Regions from separate parts of the Paenibacillus sp. IHB B 3084 genome, predicted to be linked through region 2. Evidence: predicted binding sites of a transcription regulator. Region 2 holds the regulator's gene; the other holds the start of a gene.

Region 1 (12,679 bases), 2.1 Mb from region 2:
ACTTTTCATTCCCGTTACGCCACCCGTATATTTAATGATATTTATGTTTATATTCTCATTCATCATATTCACTCTATACAAAATATCATCATACTGGAAAAAGGCCTCTTTTACAATAAAAGAAGCCAACGCTTACCTAAATACGGAAATTTCAGGCTATGATAAAGCTGTAGCTGAAACAAGCGGCCTATTGCTCAATCTTGCTTCTGCATTCTTTGCAGCAGTTCATGAACTTGCCCGTTCATCCAGCTTGTGAGCAGGGGATGCGGCAGCAGAGGATCTCCTGAATAACGGTATTCAAGCCCCTGTAATCGTCCAGGAATGATATGACTTGTAAAATATCCCGAGCTTAAAAAAAGCGGCGCCACAATAACATCATGACCCCGCTCCTGCTTCCAATACGCTACTTTATCATATACACTCTCAGGATTCAGCAAGGCGTAGTCCGTTGCGATACTACTCACCCTTTGCACCGTACGGGCTAACGAAGAAATCCCTCGCTCCCAGCGCTGAAAAAAGCCATCATGCACACTTCCATGTCCCACAAGCAAAATAGTCTCTCTCGCAGAGTTGACCGACAATGGGCTAACCTTGTCCCAAACCATGTGAGCCACATCTTCTCCATCATCCAGCGGACTGCCAAAATGCACACGCGCCTTGACACGAAAAGGCTCCAAATCCGTTTCTTTGTCTGGCGTATCCTTGACTCCCAGCGCATAACTGATCTCGTCTACATGCGTGCTGCCGGACGACATAAACAAGGGCACAACCAGCAAATCTGTCACACCTCGGGCTTCCAAACGGTCAATACCATCCTGGATCAATCTTCCTTTAACCGTTTCCAAAAATGCAACCTCTAACGGCATGTCCTTCGGCAAATGTAGCTCTGCGGCTGCCTGATCCACCTGTTCCACCCAATACGACTCCCTTGAGCCATGACTAATGACCAGTACCCCAGGGCTTCGCATTAGCGCCCCAGACGCTCAAGTGTCAATTTATACCCGTCATTCCCGTAGTTCAAGCAACGTTTAACACGTGAAATCGTAGCTGTGCTGGCACCCGTCTCTGCTTCAATCTGGTTATACGTACTGCCTTTGCCCAGCATACGGGCAACTTCCAGACGTTGAGAGAGAGATTGAATTTCATTAATTGTGCACAAATCATCGAAGAATACATAGCACTCTTCCAAATTTTTTAAAGTTAGGATGGCTTCGAACAATTGATCAATACTTTTATCATTAAGCTTTTTGAGCTGCATGGATTATCATCTCCCAAGGTTACGATCTATCCCCATTGTACCCGAGGAATAGTCGGTTTTTCAAGCGTTAACGATTTCACGCATCACAGAACAGCATTATTTTTCAGCAGGATCGTACTGTGCTTGAGCCCAAATCCGCTTTTATACCTGATTTCGGGACACGCGCCTAAACCCACTGTGCGTTTGTAACATACAGTAGAGTATCAACCTGCAAAGGAATGTGATCTCATGCCTGGACACTACTATCATCGGAGGCCGCCACAGCGTTCCCTTTCCGATCCGTATAATTCATCTTCGTATCCGGGACTCGACCCGTACAGCGATGTTCCGCAAGTCGATTCCTCCGGACTCGTGCCTTATGAGGCGCCATCAAGTATTACAGAATCCGCCGCCGTGGTCACACCTGATCCGGTCCCGGCCAAAGGAGGACTGCTCGGCGGTCTCGGCAACCTTGGTAACCTTCCCAATCTCGGCGAAATTAAAGGCATCATTGACCGTATGGGCGGTATTGACGGGATTGTCGCTACTTTCGGCAAGGTACAAAAGGTCATGTCCAGCGTGCAGCAGTTTGCTCCGATGGCGAAGCTGATTATGGGCGCGCTCCCAGCATTCGGCAAATCCGCGGGCAAAAATTCTGCAACGGAAATCGCCGAGGAATTGGATGAATACACACCACCGCGCCCACGCCGGAAAAAGACGCAGCGCAAAAGCACCACTACCCCGCGCAGACGTCCGCGCAAGCGCAAAAGAAAGTAGGCTATTTTATTTGAACCAGCCCCGACGCATAAACCAGATTACCATCGCCGCACTTAATATGAACATAAAGAACAGTACTCCAAAATAACCGTATTTCCAGCCCAGCTCGGGCATATACGAAAAATTCATACCATAGATACCCGCAATCAACGTCAGGGGCATAAAAACTGTCGTAATGACGGTCAGCGTCTTCATGATCGAATTCATACGATTGGAATTTAACGAAATATAACTGTCTCTCAGGTCGGCTGTCATCTCGCGGTCGGCCTCCAGCATGTCGGTCAGCTTTAGCAGATGGTCATAAACATCTGTAAAATAGGCCATATGCTCTCCTTTCCCCTGCACATGCTGCGAATTAAGAACCCGGTACATCAAATCCCGCATCGGCACAATCGTACGGCGCAGCTTGAGCAGCCTGCCTCGCAGGGCAAATACCTGCTTCATCAAGTCCTCCACCGACTCACGCCCGCCCAGGCTCTCCAGCTCTGCCAGCTCATCCTCAATCATGAACAAACTCGGGAAATAGTTATCCACCAGCTTGTCCACCACGGTATAAGCCGCAGCCAGCGGCCCACGCGACCAAATTTTGCGTTCGTTAGCATGCTGGACAATCCGTTCCCAAGCCTGATCCAGCTCCTCCAGTTCATGATGATGGTATGTCACCAAGAAACGGCTGCTAATAAACATATCCACTTCTTCCGCATCCAATGTATCTACATCCAGCGCATGTACCACCAGAAATTGCACATCCTCGTAGTAATCCAGTTTTGGACGTTGCAGAACATGCAAACAATCTTCTACAGCCAACGGATGAAAATGAAAATAACTCGTTAGCAGCTCCGATTCATGATCGGTAGGCTCGCTAAAATCCACCCACATCCATATATAATCCTCCATGACGATCTGATCCAGTGGCAGCCCCACCGTCACCTGATGATCATGGCCTATAACCAATGTACGTATCACCGTACGTCCCCCTCGCCTAACACTACTGTCATTGATTCTATTTACATTGTATATAAGCTATTCAGCGTTATACAAATCTCAAGCCCCATATTCATGCTTCATACAGCCAAATAAAGAAAAGGATATCTCCGGGCCATCACAATCCCCCAAGATATCCTTATAAAATATAAATCCAACTCAAACGATATGTTCCATATCTCTATCTGATAAGAAGCTAACTTATAATGATAACTATGCTTCAATTAATTTCACAAAGCCTGTGCTTGTCGCTTCATAGCCTAACCGTCGATAAAATTGATGCGCATCCTGTCGCTCACTCCGATTACCACTGTTCAAAGCAATGGCAACCAAACCATTCTCTTTGGCCCAAGCTTCCGCTTCCTGATTTAGCGCCTTGCCGATGCCTTTATTACGATGTTTTGAATCCATCACAAAAACAACGATACGCGCATAATCTTCATTTCTTTCATAAAAGATATCAGAGTGTAACCCAACCATCCCCACCACTTCCCCTTCAAGTTCGGCAACCAGGGTATGATAGTTAGGATTAGAAGCGATACGATCATATCTCAACTTCATTTCCTCTACAGATGTAGGATAACCCAATTCCTCCATCAAATAAGCTAGGGCTGGAATATCCTCTTCTCTAGCCGTCCTGATCTTCAAAGTAAGCCCTCCACTTATGAAAATAAACAACATAAAAGAACAACCACCTGCGTCCACGAAGTGCCACTCCGCGGTCGGATGGTGCTTCCCATCGCTGTTGCGCCCGGATTTCTTGAATCAGTTTTAAAGGTAGAAATCCGGGCACAAAGGCGAACGCTAGCGCTTGTACAGCACCATTCCGCCCACTTCGTTCTCGTTCAACTCGTTGTATTCTTTAGTTCATTTTCTAAAAAAAACAAAATGGATCTACTACCAGAATATAATACTTACCTCGTTATTCCCCCAGCGCAGCAAGCACAGCGCTGCGCCAATTCCCTCCTCCTGCTCCACCCCAAAAGAATGGGGCAGGCTTTTGCGAAGAAAGGAGGGATCAGCGAGTAGTAGCGCAGCGGTACATTTGAATCTGAAGAAGCGTCAGCGCTCGCCTTTGCCCCCGGATTTCTCCAGCCATGAGCTTATTCAGGAAATCCGGGGGCAACAGCGATCGTAAGATCAAATGGACCGCGGAGCGTCTCACACGAGCACATCCCCGACGACATCCACAAACCCTGCCCCACTTACAATACTTTCTCTAAGAAACTAATCGTCCGCTCATTTTGCGGATTACCGAATACCTCTTGTGGCGTTCCTTCCTCCACGATGTAGCCGCCGTCCATGAACACGACACGGTCGCTTACTTCGCGTGCAAAACCCATCTCATGCGTCACGATCATCATCGTCATGCCTTCACGGGCCAGATCGTTCATGACGCCGAGCACCTCTCCGACCATTTCAGGATCAAGCGCCGAGGTTGGCTCGTCAAACAGCATAACATCCGGGTTCATGGCCAGCGCGCGTGCAATCGCTACACGCTGCTTCTGACCGCCGGACAACTGTCCTGGCAATGCATCTGCCTTATCGGACAAGCCCACACGCTCCAGCAGCTTCAAGGCTGTCTCCCGTGCCTCTGCCTTGGACTGTTTACCCAGCTCTGTCGGCGCGAACATAATGTTCTTGAGCACCGTCATATGCGGGAACAAGTTGAAATGCTGAAACACCATGCCTATATTTTCACGGACCTTGTTAATGTCCACACTCTTGTGACTCAAGTTGTAGTCATCCACGATGACCTCGCCTGCGGTAATTTCCTCCAGCATGTTAATACAACGCAAAAACGTGCTTTTCCCCGAACCCGAGGGGCCAATGACGCAGACAACCTCGCCTTCCTGTACTTGCATATCAATGCCTTTCAGTACTTCGTTACTGCCATAGCTTTTTTTCAGGTTCTTGACGATAATTTTACCCACGGCGAACTCTCCCTTCGAGACGGTTGGAAATTTTGGTCAGGACTGTAATGACGATAAGATACATCACCGCAACCACCAGCCAAATATCAAAGGATTGGAACGTCCGCGCAATAATGATCTTACCCGATTGGGTCAATTCGACCAGACCGATAACGGACAAAATTGACGTATCCTTCAACGTAATAACCAACTGATTAATAAACGACGGGATCATGATTTTCACAGCCTGCGGCAAAATGATTTTGAGCATAGCCGTCCGGTATGGCAAGCCAAGCGAACGAGCCGCTTCCATTTGTCCCGGATCAATGGACTGAATACCGCCACGGATAATCTCTGTCACATAAGCTCCCGCATTCAGAGACAACGTCAGTACGGCTGCAACAAAGAGCGGCATTTTGAAATCCAGTGCCTGCGGAATCCCAAAGTAAATAAAGAAAGCAAGTACGATCAGCGGAATACCACGGAAAACATCGACAAAAACTGTTGCAATACCACGGAACAGTTTATTGTGACTCACCTTCATAAAGCCGAACACCAGACCCAGCACAAAAGCTACCAGCAGGGATACAAGCGTGTACAGCAACGTATTTCCCATTCCTTTGATCAGCGAAGGCAGAGAAGCGGAAATGAGTTCCCAACGACCACGCTCTACAGGTGCCGCACCTTTGCCGGATTCGCCCAGGTACTTGGACATGATTTTGTCATATTCCCCGCTGTTGCGAAGATTCACAAGCCCTGCATTAAATTTCTCCACCAGTTCCTGGTTTCTGCCTTTATTGACAGCGAAACCGTAAGAACCGCCTTTTTCCTTATCTGTCACAAGCTTGAGTCCATTATTCTGTGTCACTCCGTATGCCAGCACCGGATAGTCATCAAAACATGCAACTGAGTTTCCAGTCTTAACCTCATCGTACATTTGAGAGGAATCATCGAACGGAACCGTAGTAAAGCCATATTTGGCCTTAATGGACTCTGCGAACGTATAGCCTTCTGTTCCAGTTTTGACAGCAACACGCTGCCCTTTCAGGTCCTCATAGCGTTTAATCGTATCATTATCCTTACGGACCGCCATGACCACACCTGAATCAAAATACGGTTCAGAAAAATCAAATTTTTGCTTACGTTCATCTGTAATACTCATGCCGGCAATGACGCCGTCCACCTGATTCGTTTCAAGGGCCTGCACTGCCGCATTAAAGCCAAGAGGCTTAATGGTAAAGTCAAAATTCTGATCCTTGGCAATAGCAGCTAGCAGATCCATGTCGATTCCGACAAATTTACCATCTACATCTTCAAACTCAAAAGGCGCGAACGTTGAATCCGTGCCAATATCATATTTTGTTTTGTTTTCTGCATGTGCCACTACGCCAAAATTACCGGCCAGGGCAACCACAAAAAACAGACAAATCATGAGTGCTATTCGTTTTCTAGATTTTTGCATAAGTTCCTCCAGTCAGTTGAACGGTTCAAAGTTTTCTGTTTATTCTACAGGAGTTATCAAAAATTGACTACTTTGATGTCAGATATTTTTTTTATAATGTTTCATGGATCTGTCTGGTCGGGTAAGGTTTAAAAGACCTGTTTTTACTCCTTGAATGCCAATAAGCCCCTGCCGCAAAAAGCGGACGGAAGCTTATTGTGTATCCTATAGTGTGTACTTATTTTCCAAGAAATAATGATGAACTAAAAAAGAATTTTGAAAATCAAACCTGACAATAAGGCAGCAATTGGAATCGTAATAACCCAAGTAATGACAATGCGACCAGCCAGCGACCAACGCACAGCGGAAAAACGCTTCGCAGAACCAACGCCCAAGATAGCCGAAGTAATAGCATGAGTGGTACTTACCGGTAAATGAAGCAACGTGGCTGTGAAAATTACCGAAGCACCGGAAATATCAGCGGCGAAGCCATTGATCGGTTCGATTTTAAAAATCTTGGTGCCCATCGTCTTGATGATCTTCCAGCCCCCAATGGACGTACCGAGCGCCATTGCTGTTGCGGCCGAAATTTTAACCCACATCGGCACTTCCAGATGATCCTGATAACCCGACGAAACGAGTGCAAACGTGATAATCCCCATTGCCTTTTGGGCATCATTCGTACCATGAGTAAACGATTGAATCGCTGCCGTAATGACCTGCATCGTGCGAAAACCTTTGTTCACCGTATGCGGACTGCGACGAGCGAAGATGTATTTTAAAATCATCATTACAATATAACCAATTACAAAAGCAATCAGCGGGGAGAAAATAAGTCCCTCAACAATCCCGATGAAGCCGCTCCAGTTCAATTTCTCTGATCCCGCACCTACATACACAGCCCCGGCCAGCGCACCAATCAAGGCGTGGGAAGAGGATGAAGGAATACCGAACCACCATGTGAGCAGATTCCAGATAATCGCTGCGATCAGCGTCGCAATGACGATATCAATCCCGTTCGTAAGCTTGGTAGGGTCAGCGACACTGCCACCAATCGTCTTGGCAACCCCTGTAAACAATATGGCTCCGAGAAAGTTCATGACCGCAGCCATAATAATCGCACGACGCGGCGTCAACGCACGGGTAGATACCGAGGTTGCGATAGCGTTCGCTGTATCATGAAAACCGTTAATAAAATCAAATGCCAGAGCAAGAAAAATAACAATACCCAATACCAGTAAACTTGTATCCATGTAAAAGGACTCCCTTACGAGTTACGCATAATGATGGATTCCAGCATATTTGCAACATCCTCGCATGAATCCGTTGTCGTTTCTAGGCGTTCGTACAATTCTTTGCGTTTAATCAGTTCAATGGGATCAGTCACAGTTGCAAACAGGTTTTTGATGCAAATACGCAACAGCTCATCCCCCTGATTTTCCAAATCATTCAGGCGAATGGTGTATTCACGGATGGCCAGCAGCTTCTTCTGTGAAAGCAAATGTACAGCCTTCTGAATTTCATAAGCCGACTGACGCAAAATATCAGCGAACTGCACAATATACTCGTCCGGCTCCGTAATGTTGTACATATAAAAACGAGAGGCCGTCGCTTCCAGACCGTCCAGCACATCATCCATGGTCGTTGTCAGTTCCATGATGTCGTCGCGTTCCAGCGGCGTAATGAAGGTCTTGTTCAGCTCAGTAATAATCGTGTGTGTGTAATCATCACACTTATTTTCATACTTCTTCATTTCATTAGTAAACAGAACCACATCTTGAAGATTTGAAGTATGTTGGGCAAAATAATCGGCTGCTTGCACGATTGTATCTGCCATATTTTCCAACGTCTCGAAGAATATATCCTTTTTCTTCAATCTCATTAACGATTACCCCTTTACGAAAATATCCGCAACCTGTTTCGACTGCATTAGACAACCTTTGCTATCTTATCACACTCATCAATGTTTTTGTAAAGTTTGTAAAGGCAAATTTCACAATATTAAGTATACATTGCCCGACAAGGAAGTGCATTATCCGACAATATATACCTTAAAAGGTGAATTTCATCTACTTTACTTTGCTTCTACACTTACATGCTCGTTCAACGAAACGTCCGCAGGAACCACATGTATATAGGATGTACCTGGTACTAACGGAATTTCAACTCCATTTTTCATAAAACGAATCGCATCACCGGACGTATGCTGCCACTCAGCATGTATCAGCCGTCCCTGTTGAAACACCATGGCCTCTCCACTGCCATTCAACTCAACGCTCAATCTGCCTACATCATCCAGCGTTTGGTGCCTGGTGCTCATCACAATGACATTGGCCGCAGAGAGCTGCTTGTTATTGTTTTGATCCACATGTGACTTTTCGTTCACAAAACGCTTATATTGCTGATCAGACGGATCGTAGGTGTAAGATACCTTGTAGCTTTTAAGCAAAAAGCGGATTTGTAAAGATGCTGCATCCTCGTCTCCCATGACCGAGGTTTCACCGGATTTCAGGTAGTTATATACCGGAACCACAGTCTGCCTGATGTAGCCTTTGCTTTCGCTTCCTTGGCGAAGTCTGTTCACATCTGTGTACAGATTGTGTGGAGGACGGCGATCCTTGCTTCTCCAGAAGTAAGCTCCCCCATTCGAAATCTCATCCAGATGCTCCTTTCGTTGCTGCTGTAAAATCGCATAGGCATCTGTACTTCCCCCGGCGTGTATCGGCAATGCCCCATAAGTTTCACCCAGCTCAATCAAATAAGGCCGGATGCTGCGGACCGGACCTATTTTCACATCTCCACCATGACTTTGGAAAAAAGCTACCAAACGGGTAATTCCACCTTCCGCGAGAACCTCATATACCATGTCCGCCTCGCTAAGTCCCGCCTGAGGCCGTGCGGCTGGAGCGTTATTAATCATAATGGCAAGCGGTCGTTCCAGAACAGGATGCTGCACCGGAAGACCCGTAAGCGGAGCTGTAAATGCCGGAATAGTCGATTCCTTGGGCGGCTCAAGCGCCTCCGGCTGTGTTTCTTGCTTAAGCGGTTGAGGTGCGGGTTCTGATTCACCCGATTTGGACAAAGCAGAACAAGACATCATGGTCATACATAGCAAAACCGAGGTCATCACACGCAACCATCGTCTTCGATTAAAAATGGGCCCGGACAAGTTCATCCCTCCAGTTAGACATTTTTCTCATTATAAGCGTTATTTCCTGTTTTTGTCTTGATTGAAACACCTTATCTCTATAGAATACTTATCTGAAGACATTAAAATTTAAAAAATATTCAGACTTTGTGATTTTCGTCACAAATAACTGTAACTGAACCTAATACAATAAGGGTGTAGCAGAGATGATCATCCCAAACCAAATGAAATACAAACAACAATATAAGATACGAAAGAGGAGTGGTTTGAATGTTTAACAACTGGTTGCGTGAAAATAAAGTAGCAATGTGGCTGCTGACTGTAGTACGGGTTTATCTGGGATATGAATGGATGACCCATGGACTTGAGAAGCTGACTGGCGGATTCGATGCAGGCGGATTTATCTCGGGGGCCATTGCTAAAACAGGCGGAGAACATCCCGCTGTACAAGGCTGGTGGGGATCGTTCCTTGAAGCCTTTGCCCTGCCAAATGTCAGTTTGTTCAACGTACTGATCCCACTGGGTGAATTCCTGGTCGGAGTTGGCCTGCTTCTTGGTACACTGACTACATTAGCTGCTCTGATGGCAATGGTCATGAACTTCTCGTTCCTGTTCTCGGGCACAGTAAGCACCAATGCAATCTACCTGCTGTTTGAAATCTTCCTTGTCGTTGCTGGCGCAAACGCTGGACGGATTGGCTTGGATCGTTGGGTACTGCCCTTCCTGCGTGGACTGTTCCGTAAAAATAAAGATACCTTTCCAGCAGATCCCGCTCGAAAAATAGCTTAAGCTACCCAAAAAACAACCGTTACCCTCCGGGCTAATGGTTGTTTTTTTGTGCAGCAATGCTGCTTTGTTTTATATGTTTCAGCTTTGTGCAGCTACGATGCTCCATTCTGGCTTATAAGTTACACCAAAGAGAGCCATGGAGGGTTATATCATGAAAAAAATTACCAAAGCCTACCTCATGCTCGCGACAGAGTACAAACTATGGGGCTGGGATATCCATCACAAGCCGAAGCAGCAGTATCGACTACAACAACGTCTCAATCGGAAAGTGTTCAAGGTATCTCCAAGACCTTCGAGCAACTGCTGCGTCAACCCGGCAAGCTACCTCAGGCATTCGCTTATTTGCAAAAACACATTCAATCCATTCCAGCCTCTCAAGCCACCATCATGACGCTTCATCTGGAAAATGCACAGACCAAGCAATTGGTTTCTTATTCACAAGCCTTATACCCAGCTTCTGTTCAGACCAAAATCAATACTATTTATAAACCCGGCGATTCGTTCACAAATGTAATTAGCCGCACCAAAGATACGAACCTGAAGAAATTACTGACCCAAACCAGAGATGCCGGATACAAACTGGAAACCGCAGAAGGTATGTATTATCCTGTCATAAACTATGAAAAATATAAAGTTTTCGGAACGCACACCACGGCAGATATCCACAGCTATATTGACATCATGGCAGTGGAATCTGGACAGGCGGCTACCAAGGATGCCGCGCTGCATATCGGATATCAACAGTTGTCTGGACGGGTGCTGGCACAGGAAGACTTTTTAAACAAATATCCTCATTCCAACCGTACACTAGCTGTCAAAGGATTGCATGATCTGTACTATTTCTATACCTTCTACGGCACAAACAATACGCCATTATTCGATTACGATACCAAGAAGATTCATACAAACGCCAAAAAAGGATATCAACTGGTAATTCAACGCAACAGTGGCTCAGCTAGTCCTTATGTACAAAAACTAAAAGCCTTCGTGGCGCTACTGGATCAAAACGGGGATAAACATACTGCACAGGTATCCGACTGGCTGAAAAAGAACGTACCCACTTCCTGATCAAGTTTTACAGGAACACACCCTACAGTAACTCCCGTTATATACACAAAAGAACTTCCATTCCCACTAGCCATGTGGATTCGGAAGTTCTTTTTCACATTTACGTATCACGTTCTTGACCGAAAGCCCAACAATTGAGACTCAGTGAGCCCAGGACATAGGACTGAAAAAGCTTCTTCGCCGAGCGCTGGTCATCCGCAGCCCCCATCGCGTAAAACAGCGGTGAAAAATGCTCTATCCCATAAGAGGGAACCGCCTGTTTGGCATAAGGAGCCTTTTTGTCATATTGGAACAAATGACGCAAATTCCAGTCCTGAAGCTGCTGACCGATCCAGTCATCATATTGAACCGCCCAATCCGCAGGCTCATTCGTCTGCTTGAGTGTTCGCAAATTGTGGACCAACCCGCCGCTACCGATGATCAAAATGCCCTGTTCACGCAACGGTGTCAGCATCCGCCCAATCTCATACTGCTCCTGCGGAGCACGCCTAGAATCAATGGAGAGCGGGACGACCGGGATGTCCGCATCAGGATATATATGCCGCAAAACTACCCATGCTCCATGATCCAGTCCCCGATTCCGAACCGGCTGGTGGAACAGGTTATGCTGACTGAATAGATGCTCTATCTCCTCATACAGCTTCGGATCGCCGGGTGCAGGGTAATCGAGTGTGTACATTTGTTCAGGAAAGCCATAGAAATCGTGCAGCGCAGCATGCTGATCATCCGCGCCGATACATTGATCAGCACTATCCCAATGCGCGGAAAAAATGACTATTCCTTTGGGTCGGGGCAGGCTCGCGCCCAGCTCTGCAAGAAAGCTGGTGTATGCATTGTTTTCTAAAGCCAGTGTCGGTGAACCATGCGCAACAAAAATTGAGGGTAATGTCATCGCTGCCAACCTCCACACGCCAGTATAGTGTTACTCTTCCATTTTACTCCGGTGGAGGCGCAATTTCCAATACAATCCGTTACAGCCTGAAATCAGATCATCCAGTGCTGCCAATCCCTCTGAATATTCTCCTGCTTATCCAGCCATTCCAGCGTCCGGTCGATCAACCGTTGCCGTTCTTTACCAGAAGAGAAGGTGTGATCTCCCTGAAAATAATTTCTTTGTCGCAACGTCCCTCTGGACGCATCCAAAATACCTTTTGAAACAGGAACGCATAGTCCACAGGAATGATATCATCCGAGGTTCCGTGAATAACGAGCACATCCCCGTTAAACTTGACGGCCTCCTGAAACGGCTGGAACTGGGCAAGCGATTCAAAATAAGTAGGTGTGAACTTGTAGCCCAAATAGTCGGCCTGACCGCTTTTCAC
Region 2 (12,679 bases):
CAAGTTAGACCATCATAACTTCATTTGAAGGTTACGTTGGATTCTGCTCTGAGCCGAACAGGACCGAGACAGAAGGGACGATCTCAAAATGAGTGTCTTTTTTGGCTGTTCGGACCTTTTGATGACGCAAATGTACAGGCGTTCATAAAAGGTTATTTTTGTGCCAAAAAAGATGGAAGGGAGCCATGTACCATGGCAGGAAAGCACGCACTGAACATTGTGAAAATGAAAAAAATGAAGCAGGAGGGCATTCCGCTCAGTATGCTGACCGCCTACGATTATCCATCGGCTAAAATAGCCGAGGAGGCGGGAATTGATATGATTCTCGTGGGTGACTCGCTGGGCAACGTCGTTCTCGGCTATGATTCGACCATTCCCGTAACACTGGATGATATCGTGTATCATTCCCGAGCAGTAGCGAGAGGCGCGGAGCATACGTTTATTGTAGCGGACATGCCGTTTATGACATATCATGGCAGCGTATCGGAAAGCCTCCAGGGCATCCGCCGTCTGATGCAGGAAGGACATGTGCATGCTATCAAATTGGAGGGCGGCGCAGAAATTGCCGACGTCGTAAAAGCGACTGTTCAGGCAGGTGTACCCGTGCTGGGCCATATCGGCCTTACACCGCAGTCGGTCAATCAGCTTGGCGGCTACCGCATTCAAGGCAAGGACGAAGCGGACGCACGGCGTCTAATGGCAGACGCCAAGGCGCTGGAGCAGGCGGGTGCCTTTGGCATCGTGCTGGAGTTGGTGACCGAGGAAGTGGCAGCGGCAATTTCCAAAGAACTGTCCATTCCGACCATCGGTATTGGCGCAGGACGCGGATGTGACGGTCAGGTGCTTGTTTATCACGACCTGATTCAATATGCATCGCCTTATTACAGCAAACGTTTTGTCAAAACCTATGCCGATGTCGGCGGCTTGATCCGTAGTAGCATTGAGCAGTATGTGAGCGATGTGAAGGGGCGGGCCTTCCCGGCTGAAGAGCATGTGTTCAGCGCCGACGACAGTGTTGTAGAGGCTCTCTACGGCCATAAGAAAGGTCAGGAAAAGGCGCAAGTGCAGGAACAAGAAGAACAAGAGGAACAAGCTAAGGAAAAGGTGGAATCCCGGTCATGATTATCGTAAGAGAAGTGGCTCAACTGCGGCAGGCCATTGCTGAACGCCGACAGCTCGGCGCAGACGGAGCAAAAGCGGAACAAGGTTCCGCTGCTATACGGCCACATACAGTCGGCTTTGTGCCGACGATGGGGTATTTACATGAAGGCCATGCGAGCTTGATGCACAAGGCGCGTGAAATGGCAGATACGGTGGTACTTAGCATTTTTGTAAACCCGATTCAATTCGGACCTAACGAGGATCTCGATAGCTACCCTCGCGATGAAGCGCGTGATTTAGAGGTGGCGCGGCGTGAAGGTGTGGATATCGTATTTTTACCAACTGTAGCAGAAATGTATCCACAGCCAACCCGTACGAAAATAAGCGTATCTGCTTTGACGGATCGGTTATGTGGCGCTTCCCGTCCGGGACATTTTGATGGTGTGACCACCGTAGTTGCCAAGCTTTTTAACATGATAGGTCCTGATCTGGCCTTCTTCGGCATGAAGGATGCGCAGCAGGTAGCGGTGCTCCAGCAGATGGTGAACGACCTCAATATGAACGTGACCATCGTTCCTTGTCCTATCGTCAGAGAGGCCGACGGTTTGGCCCTTAGCTCGCGTAATGTGTATTTGAGCGCGGAACAGCGGGAGCAGGCGTTGGTGCTGTCACAGTCACTGCGCAAGGTGCGTGAAGTGAGCGAAGATGATGTGCAGAATACGTTTACGATCCGTCAGTTATACCAAATGGTGGAGACTACGATTACCTCCTCACCATTGGCTGACATTGACTACATTGAAATCTTAACCTTTCCAAGTCTGGAGCCCCTTCTTCCCAAGCAGCGACTAAGTGATGTCGAAGAAGACATCATTGTAGCGCTGGCTGTAAAGTTTGGGAACACTCGACTGATTGATAATATGAGAATACAGAAGGCGGAGGTGCTTTCCCATGTTTAGAACGATGATGAAATCCAAAATTCACCGGGCAACGGTTACCGAAGCCAACCTTAACTATGTGGGTAGTATTACTATTGATGAGGATCTGATGGAGACTTCCGATCTGCTGGAGAATGAAAAGGTTCAAATTGTGAACAATAACAATGGAGCCCGGCTGGAAACTTACGTTATCCCCGGACCGCGTGGTAGCGGTGTGATTTGTCTCAACGGCGCAGCAGCGCGTTTGGTGCAGCCTGGTGATACGGTCATTATTATTTCCTACGCTTCCATGTCGAATGAAGAGGCCAAAACATACAAACCGACCGTTGTATTCGTCGATGAACATAACAAACCTGCCCAAAAGGCGAACAAGGAAGTACACGCCACGATCATGTAATGAATGGGAGTGCGGATGAAACCCGTCCTTTAAGCGAAAAATGTGAGTGTATTAATCCATCTTTCGTAAGGGCGGGATGCACATGTTCCAGCATGTATTCGCAGAAATGAACAGCATGTTAGATGATATCGTGAAGCATTACCCATCAGCCCAGGGCTCCCGCAGGCAGGAGTTGCTACAGCACTGGAGTTTGCTGCGGAGAATGAGTGACGGAATTATGGATGAATGGCTGGCCTTTGAGGAAAAAATGGTTCGCCTGCGTGCTGCAGGTTTTTCCGCGGAGTCTGGTATGTCTGACGCTGAGCTGCCTGAAAAGGAGCTGCCAGCTTTTACTCGGGGTCAAGGATATTACCGACTGCTCATGTATCCTGAGGCCATCCGCCAATTTGAACAGGTGCTACAGCATTTTCCGAACAGTTGGCAAAGCCAGATGTATATGGGGATGGCGTATTTCCAACTGGAGGACACAGCGGAGGCTGTACGCCATTTTCAGAAGGTGCTGCACCTGACAGACCAGCCTGGGCTGAAAGCGGTCATTTATAATGCGCTGGGCTGTCTTATGGCGAAGCAGGCTGATGTAGAGGAGGCGCAAAAATGTTTTGCTCTCGCGCATCAGTTCGATCCTGCTTTGCCCGAGCCGTTGCACAATATGGAAGCCTGTTTGTCCGGTGCCGGAATGCTTCGGTACGACAGCTCCATGATGACATGGCTATAGTTGTCAGACACCGAGCGAGACGATGCATACCCACCTCCCCAGGCGGCGTGTGCATCGTCTTTTTTGGCTGTCTTAATTTCCAAACAGGCGATCTTCTGCTATGCTGTTATACAGAGTTATTATTTTTTGTATGTGTCAAAAGAAAGGATTAAGCCCGAATGAAATTTGCGGTATTGGATTTTGAAACGACAGGCACCCAGTCCGCGGATGACATCATTCAAGTCGGACTTGCAATTATAGATCATGATAACAGCATTTCCCGTGTTTATGGTTCTTATGTGAACCCTGGCAGATCCATTCCGCCTTTTATTACCGGGTTGACCGGGATTACAGACGATGACGTCAAGGATGCTCCTGCGCTCGAAGAGATGATGATGGAGCTTGTACCTATGCTGGACGATGTTGTGCTGGTCGGTCATAATGTGGCGTTTGATTTTAATTTTTTGCAAAGCGCTTTGGATCGGTGCGGATACTTGCCGTTTACCGGCAGGATTTTGGATACGATGGATTTTCTGAAAATCATGTTTCCATCGCTATCTTCCTATCAGCTGGGTTTTGTTTCTTCCGAATTTGGGCTGGCGCATGACCGACCTCATCAAGCAGACAGCGACGCGTTGGCTACGGCTGAGGTGTTTTTAAAATGTCTGGATGAGCTTCACGCGCTGCCTTTGATTACGATACAGCGGCTCAGTGATTTGTTCGCAGAGGAAGACAGTGACCTCGGATGGTTTTTGGACGGGGTGCGTGAAGACAAAGAACATGATCCTATTCAGGATTTGGAGGGTCATCAGTTTTTTCGTCAGCTTGCACTGAAGGTGGAGGATTGGACGGAGCTAAATGCCCCTCGCAGAGAGGACGACCCCAATCCGCTGGCAGGTATTTCCTTTGAGGAATACATGGATGATGTGCGGGACAATTTACGTTCATCCTTGAGCCAATATGAGGAGCGCGAAGCGCAGACGCAAATGATTGAGGGTGTGAATCAGGCGCTGAGTGAAGACAAGCACCTGTTGATCGAGGCGGGTACGGGGACAGGCAAGTCCCTTGGTTATTTGCTCCCTTCGCTGTATCACAGTGTGAAAAATGGACAGCGAGTCATGGTAAGTACGCATACGATCAACCTGCAGGAGCAATTACGCGAGCGTGATATTCCGATGCTGACCAAGGTGATCCCGTTCCCGTTCCGGGCTGCCATTTTTAAGGGCCGGGGACATTATTTGTGTCTGCGTAAGTTTGAACATAAAATAAACAGAAGAGACTTCGCAACGCCGAAGGAAGATTTAATTACAGCCGCCCAGATGATCGTCTGGCTGACGTTGACGGAAACCGGCGATGATGAAGAACTTAATCTGAGTAATCGTGGCGGAGATTTTTGGGAAACGGTGGCCAGTGATTCCGAGTCCTGTCTTGGTCGTTCATGTCCGTGGTTCCGCAAATGCTTTTATCATCGTGCGCGCCATGAGGCGGGAATATCGGATGTGGTTATTACGAATCACTCCAAGCTGTTCACGGACGTAAAAGCAAGTCATCAGCTATTGCCGAGCTATGAGCATCTGGTGATTGATGAAGCCCATCACCTGGAGGAAGTTGCTGGTAAGCATCTGGGCATGCATATGAAATATTTCACACTCGTGCATACGCTGACCCGGTTGTTCAAGGACAGCAAGAACGGACAATTGCCTTCGCTGCGTCAGCAGTTGGCAAAGTCGGGGCATGAGAAGTCGACGGATTGGGCCTCTACCATCGACCAGTTGTATCCGCTCGTGCTGGAGGTCAAGGAGACTTGGGATTTGCTGAGCGACAAGCTGTTTGGCATGCTGCCGGAGCGAAGTGATGCGACACCGGGCGAAACAGGGCAGTTTTCTTCCCGTCTCAAGCCATCGGCCAAGCCTGCCAAGTGGGATCAGGCGGCTGCGCTGGAAAATCAGCTTTATGTAACGATGAGCGAAATTTTGCGCAAGGGCGACAAGCTGATGCTCGATGTGAAGGAAGAACATGACGATTATGCGGCTGACAGCCTCATTACGGATATTACGGGGCTGCTCAAGGATTTGGCAGGCATTAGGGAAAGCTTGCGCTTTTTCATGCGGCTGGATGATGAAACGACCGTATACTGGCTTGAAGCGAGCGGGCAATTCCGCAGCAAGTCGCTGCAATTTTATGCGGTGCCCGTCGATGTGAGCCGCCAGCTGAAAGAAATGTTTTTTGACAAAAAAGAAGCATTATTCTGACATCTGCTACCTTATCGGTGGATAAGTCGTTTCAGTACATGACCGATCAGCTCGGCTTGCAGGAGGCCGCAGATCAAGGACGGCTGATGACTACGCAGCTCCCGTCACCCTTTAACTACAGGGATCAGGTGCTGCTAGTCATTCCAAGAGATTTCCCGAGCGTGAAGGGCAGTGTAGGAGATGAGCATTTTGTAGATATGCTCGTCAGCTCGCTAGGCGCGACTGCTCAAGCGACGCGGGGGAGAATGCTCGTTCTCTTTACCTCCTACCGTATGCTCCGGCAGGTGTATGAGCCGCTTAAGGAGGCGTTGTCTTCCAGCGATATCACCGTGCTGGGGCAGGGCGTGGACAGTGGGAGCCGCAGCAAGCTGACCCGACGTTTTCAGGAAGCGAAAGCTTCTGTGTTGCTGGGAACCAGCAGCTTTTGGGAAGGCGTCGATATTCCGGGCAAGGCGCTGACGTGTCTGGCTATCGTCCGCTTGCCGTTCCAACCGCCCAATCACCCGCTGCTGGAGGCTAAAAGTGAGCTGCTCCAGCAGCAGAAGAAAAATCCTTTTATGAAGCTGTCTGTTCCACAGGCTGTCATTCGCTTCAAACAGGGATTTGGACGTTTGGTACGTACGGCGAGCGACCACGGGGTCGTTATCGTTTACGATACGCGTGTGATCGAATCCTATTACGGGAAGCATTTTTTGTACTCATTACCGGGACCAAAAATGGAGCATATGCCGACGGAGCAAATGGTGCCCCGCATCGCCGAATGGCTCCAATCCGCCCCGGAGACAGAGGCATAACGGACGGACATCTAAATGTGTCCGTTACAATTAGGGGGAGCAAGTATGAAATCAGATAAAATTTCAGAGGCTGTCGTACGGAGGTTACCCGTATATTTACGTTATCTGAATGCACTGCACAAACGGGAGGTGTCTACGGTCTCTTCCCAGGAGCTGGGACAAAGACTGGATCTGAATCCGGCTCAAATTCGAAAGGATCTCGCGTATTTTGGAGATTTTGGCCGTAAGGGTATCGGCTATGATGTTACTTATCTTATCGAGAAAATACGCCATATCCTGAAAATCGACCAGCAAATTAACGTGGTATTGGTCGGAGCAGGTAATCTGGGGCAAGCCCTTTCGAATTATAATGCTTATTTAAAAGACAATATGAAAATTGTAGCGGTATTTGATGCTGTTCCAGATAAAGTTGGAACCAGGATCAATACGCTGGTCGTACAGCCGATGGATGAACTGGAAGCGACCGTGAAGGAACAAAACATTCGGATCGGGATTATTACCGTACCGGATTTTGAAGCACAGCACGTCGCTGACAGGCTCATTGAGAGTGGGATTGGAGCAATTTTGAACTTTGCACCCACTACTCTCAAGACACCGGCAAACATTCGGGTACATGCCACAGATTTTACAACGGATTTGTTAAGCCTTGCTTATTATTTGGAGGACGGAAAGGAAGATACGCAACATGACAGCGAATAAATGGATGATTAAAAACGGCTCCTTTGCCGTGAACAGACCGGAAGCCGGGGTAATCCACGGCTATATGATCGTGGAGGATAGCCGCATCACCTACATTGGTGAGACTTTGCCAGCGGGTGAGGAAGAGACGGACGCGATTGACGGTAACGGGCTGCTGTTTTTACCTGGCCTGATTAATACACATGGTCATGCGGCGATGTCTTTGCTACGTGGGTATGGGGACGATCTGGCTCTCCAAGTATGGTTACAGGAAAAAATGTGGCCGATGGAAGCCAAGTTTACGTCTACGGATGTGTACTGGGGTACGTCCTTGTCCGTGCTGGAAATGCTGAAAGGTGGTACAACAACCTTTTTGGATATGTACGATCATATGGATGAGGTGGCTCGTGTAGCTGAAGAGTCCGGCATCCGTGCCAGTCTGATGCGTGGAGCGATTGGACTATGTTCGGAGGAAGAACAGCGGATCAAGCTGGCTGAGGCTGTGACCTTTGCGCGTAATTGGCATGGAAAAGCAGACGGTCGCATTACGACCATGATGTCTCCGCATGCGCCGTATACGTGCCCGCCTGCGTTTATCGAAAAATTCGTACAGGCAGCGCATGATCTGGACTTGCCGTTGCATACGCATATGTCCGAAACGATTGCCGAAGTAGAGCAAAACGTACGCGATTACGGCTTGCGTCCGGTTGCACATCTGGATAAGCTGGGCTTTTTCTCCCGTCCATCGCTTGTTGCCCATGGCGTTCATTTGAATGACGAAGAAATAGCTTTGCTGGCTGAACGTGGTGTAGCGGTTTCGCATAATCCGGGCAGCAACTTGAAGCTCGCAAGTGGTGTGGCAAGAGTGCCTGACCTGCTGCGTGCAGGCGTTACTGTCTCTCTCGGAACAGATGGTCCCGCGAGTAACAATAACCTGGATATGTTTGAGGAAATGCGTCTGGCTGCACTCATTCACAAGGGAGTATCTGGCGACCCAACCGCAGTTCCTGCGGGTGAGGCGTTGCGTCTGGCAACGGAGTACGGAGCGAAGTCGATTGGCTTGAAAGAGGTAGGAGCGCTGGCAGCAGGCAACAAGGCAGACTTTATCGCGCTCGATCTGAATCAGGCGCATTTCCTGCCGCGTACGGATCTCATTTCCCATGCCGTATACTCTGCAAGCGCCAAAGACGTGGCTCATGTATGGGTAGACGGTCGTCAGGTTGTGAAAAACGGTGAGTGCCTGACTATGGATGAGGAACGTATCAAGCATGAGGCCCAAGCCGCCTTTGAAGGGCTGCTGTCGCGCTAATTCAGGTGTCACATCCCCTTAGAGAGGAAGCACAGGTTTGAAAAACAAGAAAAAATGGATAGCGGTCGCCATTCTGGCCGTCATACTGGTCCTGGTCAGCATTTTCTGGTATTATTCCTACGTTACTCAAGACCAGGTGACCGAGAGAAATGCCGCTATCGTAAAGGCCAAGCAATCGGGTGGTCTGGTCAGCACGACGCAGACGTGGAAGTCGGTGTGGGATCAGGTATACTGGGTAGTTCAAGGGAAAAATGCTCAGAACGAAAATATTATGGTGTGGGTTCCTTTTCAAAAAGTGGAGGGCCAACCGAATGTACCTGTCACAGATAATAGTGGTGTTCATACCGAGCTACTGAAAAACGGAGTCGACGAGCAAAAAATGACGGCGATGATCCAGCAGCAGCTTCCGGGTGCAGATATTGTGAGTCTTCAGCCGAGTGTGTTTAACGGTCAATATGTGTGGCAGCTGTTTTATGATGACGGCAGTCATCATTACTATACCTTTTATCGCTTCTCGGATGGGGGATCGGTGGGGGTAAAGTATACTTTGCCCAATTACTAGAGTGATGTGAGGACTGGCTGATGGTGGTTTGGGAGTGTTAGGGACGCTAGGAGCGCTGCGTAGTCCATTTGATCTTACGATCGCTGTTGCCGCCGGATTTTTTTCGATTAGATTCTTATGGGGAAAATCCGGCGGCAAAGGCGAACGCTTCGCTTCTTCAGATTCAAATGGCCCACTCCGCTGGCTGACCGCTATGGAGTCACTCCAAACACCACTCTTTTTATGGGAGGGGAGTTGGGGGTAGGGGGCACGGACGCCGCTGCGCTTATTTCCGTTTTGGGTTTTACACCAAACTAATTCTGTACGAACTGGAAAATCGTTTTTACTAAAAAAGATGAAGACATTGTCTTATAAAAAGAATGGCTAGTTAGAATGGTTGAAAGCTAAAAAAAGACGCAAATGCGGTTTATTCGTATTTACGTCTTTTTTAGCTTTTTTTGTTGGGTAAGTGTTTATCATGGAATGACTGATTGTGTTTAACTTAAAAAATGTTATATAAGCAGAACTCGAAAATGTACATAAAAACGGAGTAGGCGGAATGGTGCTGTACAAGCGGTAGTATTCGTTTTAAAAGCTTTCCGTAGGAAAGCTCGCTTCGAAAGCATCACCTCCCCGGATTTCTACCCATGTGTGCTCATTCTAGAAATCCGGGGGCAACAGCGATGGGAAGCACCATCCGCCTGCGCAGTGACTCCGCACGTATCTTTCAAGCTCAACTATCACTTGAATTTCCCTTAAACAGGTTAAATATGAAGTCTATTACATAGATCATAATAATTTTTCCTTATAATGGTTTAATTATAGGTGCAGACTAACGTAACCCATAATTTTGTGGCTATGTTATCATGACTACTTGTACAAAAAGGAGATTCATGGACATGGGAAAAGTGGATGGGAAAGTTGCATTAGTAACGGGTGGAGGTCAAGGGATTGGACGGGCTATTGCTTTACGCCTGAGCCAAGACGGCTTCGCAGTGGCAGTTGTAGATTTAAATGAAGAAACGGCGCAAAGTGTTGCTGGTGAGATTACAAAGGCAGGAGGGCGCTCGCTTGCCCTTAAAGTCGATGTTTCCGACCGGGATCAGGTTTTTGCGGCTGTAAAGGAAGCATCTGTGAAGCTCGGTGGCTTTGATGTCATTGTAAATAATGCTGGGATTGCTCCCGCCAAGCTATTGGAGGATGTTACGCTGGCTGATTTTGATAAGCTGTTCCACATCAATGTGACCAGTGTGCTTTGGGGCATTCAGGCGGCAGCCGCCAAATTCAAGGAACTGGGTCATGGTGGTAAAATCATCAATGCCTCTTCTCAGGCAGGCCATGTTGGTAATGCCAATCTCGGTATTTACTCCGCGACCAAATTTGCGGTTCGTGCTCTGACACAAACCGCTGCTCAGGAATATGCCCAATACGGTATTACAGCAAACGCATACTGTCCCGGCATTGTACAAACGCCAATGTGGAGCGGTATCGATAAAGAAATTACGGCATCCAAAGGCGAAGCAACAGGGGATGCAACCAAGGAATTCGGCAGCAAAATTGCCCTTGGCCGTCTGTCTACACCAGAAGACGTATCCGCCTTCGTATCCTTCCTGGCAGGCCCCGATTCCGATTACATGACAGGACAATCCCCTCTGATCGACGGCGGGATGATGTTCCTTTAAAGCTTTAAAGGTTGTACTATGAGGTAATAATCAATCCTCTATATACAGTGTAAGGTTAGCTTACAGTATGAGATCTAATTGCTATCGAAAATCTTTGTTTACGCCTAAAAAAACTAAATAACAAAACAAAAAAAGACGTAAATACGATAAATTTCGTATTTACGTCTTTTTTCACTGCCACTCTGCGAAGCTTGGCTGAAAGCCAGCTAAGCATCTTTACCTACCCAACTTCCCTCCTAAGGCAAATTCATCTTTATGGCTGTGCAGTAGCGGAGTGGAGGATTTGAATCTGAAGAAGCGATAGCGTTCGCCTTTGCCGCCGGATTTTCCCCATAAGAATCTGATCGAAAAAAATCCGGCGGCAACAGCGATCGTAAGATCAAATCATTCACGCAGCGTCTCCCACCACCATAACCAAAGATTTTGCCCACTCACAACTCCCCCACACATTGCCTTCGATATTAGATATACGTTATGATATACTATAATTTATAAGTGATAGACAAAAATGATAGAAAAAGACCTGCTGATCCTGTAGATCATGCAGTCTGGTTTATGTGTTGACATTCGTCCCGTTTCTTCTGTGTTTTACATTTTGAGAGGAGGATGTTATTTGAAATTACGTGCAGTTCCTATCGTTGTTGCAGCGGTTCTGGCAGCATCGCTGTTGTTTGGAGGATGGTTTATTTACCGTCAGTTTACAATGCAGAGTCCTCTGGAAAAACTGGTTTCCCAATATCCCGGCGTCACAAGCGCTCAAATAGATATTAAACCGGATCAGGTTGTTTTGAATCTGGATCTCAAACCGCAGGCAGATGTCGCCGGATTGGTCAATGTAGTTAAGCAAAAAGGACAGTCCATCATTGGCAGCCGTACAGTTAAGCTGGAAATTGCGGATCATTCCAATCCAGCGTTGAACCAGTGGTGGTCTGAGGCCATGTTTCCGGTAGCGGAAGCGATGGAAAATAAAAAATACACCCAAATTTCATCTACCGTCGAGCAGATGAAAAAGAAAAAAACCGGTATCGAGGCCGATACCGATATGGATTCAAACAACGTCTATATCCGACTCAGCGAAGGCAAAGCGACCAAGTTTATCGTTTTGCCACGTCAATCTCAGCAAATGGGGGTATGGCCTAATGCCTAGATGGATCAAGGAAGCACTAATCGGCATTGTGCCGGTGACCATTATATTTCTCATTTTTATCGGGGTGAATATCATCCCCCTTCTGATTGCAGGCGTGATGCTTAGCGGCTTGTTAATGCTCATGCATGCACGTGGAGGCTTGGCTGTAGGGGCCGGGCAAGAACGTAAACGCAAAAAGAATGGCCCGGACAAGCTGACTTTTGAGGAAATCGGTGGGCAAGAAAGCGCCAAGCAGGAGCTGCGCGAAGCGCTGGATTTTTTGAATCGGCATGATGAAATTTCCAAGTTTGGCATTCGTCCATTAAAAGGTGTTTTGCTTACAGGCCCTCCGGGAACCGGGAAAACACTGATGGCGAAGGCAGCTGCGCACTATACCAATTCTATATTTGTTGCCGCTGCAGGCAGTGAGTTTGTTGAAATGTACGTAGGTGTTGGTGCAGGCCGTGTCCGTGAGCTGTTTCGGGAGGCCCGCACTCGTGCAGCCAAGGAAAAGAAGGAAAATGCTATTATTTTTATTGACGAGATCGACGTGATTGGCGGCAAGCGTGAGGGTGGACAGCAACGTGAATATGACCAAACCTTGAATCAGTTGCTGACTGAAATGGATGGCATCTATTCAGCAGATACTCCGCGCATTTTGATCATTGCGGCTACAAACCGTAAAGAAATGCTGGACAGCGCCTTAACGCGCCCGGGGCGTTTTGACCGTCATATTCAAGTGGATTTGCCTGATAAGAAGGGCCGTCTTCATATTCTTAAAATCCATGCCAAAAACAAACCGATTCAGGAAGATGCGAATCTGGACAAAATTGCTGAGGAATCCTACGGGTTTTCCGGTGCACAGCTGGAAAGTGTCATGAACGAAGCGGCAATCTATGCGATGAGACAGGAACAGGAAATGATTGCGCAAAAGCATCTGTCGATGGCGATTGACAAGGTGATGATGGGTGAGAAAACGGATCGTGAATCCACGCTGGAAGAGAAAAAACGTGTAGCGATTCATGAACTGGGACATGCTATTATGGCTGAAATCGTTCGTCCGGGCAGTGTCAGCCAGGTAGCGCTCAGCCCGCGTGGGAAAGCGCTCGGCTATGTGCGGCACAATCCACAGCAAGAGCATTATTTGTATACCAAGCAGTTCCTGGAGGA

What was found. The regulator Rex, encoded in region 2, represses fermentation and respiration genes when NADH is low (regulators of the CRP and FNR family bind a similar motif). The targets are predictions, from matches to a motif close to TTGTGAAATATTTCACAA.
Region 1: the regulator Rex is predicted to act here: its motif matches at 9,648-9,665, upstream of ASL14_RS07885 (DoxX family membrane protein).

What each region holds. Positions count from the first base shown of each region.
Region 1 covers NZ_CP013203.1:1,678,750-1,691,428, forward strand. Annotated here, with positions in the region: gene ASL14_RS07825 (diacylglycerol kinase) at 1-9, opposite strand, end outside; gene ASL14_RS07830 (sirohydrochlorin chelatase) at 195-968, opposite strand; gene ASL14_RS07835 (YerC/YecD family TrpR-related protein) at 968-1,258, opposite strand; gene ASL14_RS07840 (tyrosine protein kinase) at 1,487-2,014, shown strand; gene corA (magnesium/cobalt transporter CorA) at 2,021-2,980, opposite strand; gene ASL14_RS07850 (GNAT family N-acetyltransferase) at 3,212-3,646, opposite strand; gene ASL14_RS07860 (amino acid ABC transporter ATP-binding protein) at 4,204-4,932, opposite strand; gene ASL14_RS07865 (amino acid ABC transporter substrate-binding protein/permease) at 4,925-6,373, opposite strand; gene ASL14_RS07870 (inorganic phosphate transporter) at 6,616-7,605, opposite strand; gene ASL14_RS07875 (DUF47 domain-containing protein) at 7,620-8,234, opposite strand; gene ASL14_RS07880 (DUF3048 domain-containing protein) at 8,427-9,527, opposite strand; gene ASL14_RS07885 (DoxX family membrane protein) at 9,771-10,289, shown strand; gene ASL14_RS07890 (hypothetical protein) at 10,491-11,357, shown strand; gene ASL14_RS07895 (dioxygenase family protein) at 11,458-12,249, opposite strand; partial or broken gene ASL14_RS07900 (alpha/beta hydrolase) at 12,342-12,679, opposite strand, start outside.
Region 2 covers NZ_CP013203.1:5,123,661-5,136,339, forward strand. Annotated here, with positions in the region: gene panB (3-methyl-2-oxobutanoate hydroxymethyltransferase) at 193-1,122, shown strand; gene panC (pantoate--beta-alanine ligase) at 1,119-2,057, shown strand; gene panD (aspartate 1-decarboxylase) at 2,050-2,433, shown strand; gene ASL14_RS24055 (tetratricopeptide repeat protein) at 2,516-3,148, shown strand; partial or broken gene dinG (ATP-dependent DNA helicase DinG) at 3,307-6,173, shown strand; gene ASL14_RS24065 (redox-sensing transcriptional repressor Rex) at 6,219-6,872, shown strand; gene ASL14_RS24070 (amidohydrolase) at 6,859-8,160, shown strand; gene ASL14_RS24075 (cell wall elongation regulator TseB-like domain-containing protein) at 8,198-8,722, shown strand; gene ASL14_RS24080 (hypothetical protein) at 8,757-8,966, shown strand; gene ASL14_RS24085 ((S)-acetoin forming diacetyl reductase) at 9,601-10,383, shown strand; gene ASL14_RS24090 (hypothetical protein) at 10,997-11,530, shown strand; gene ASL14_RS24095 (AAA family ATPase) at 11,523-12,679, shown strand, end outside.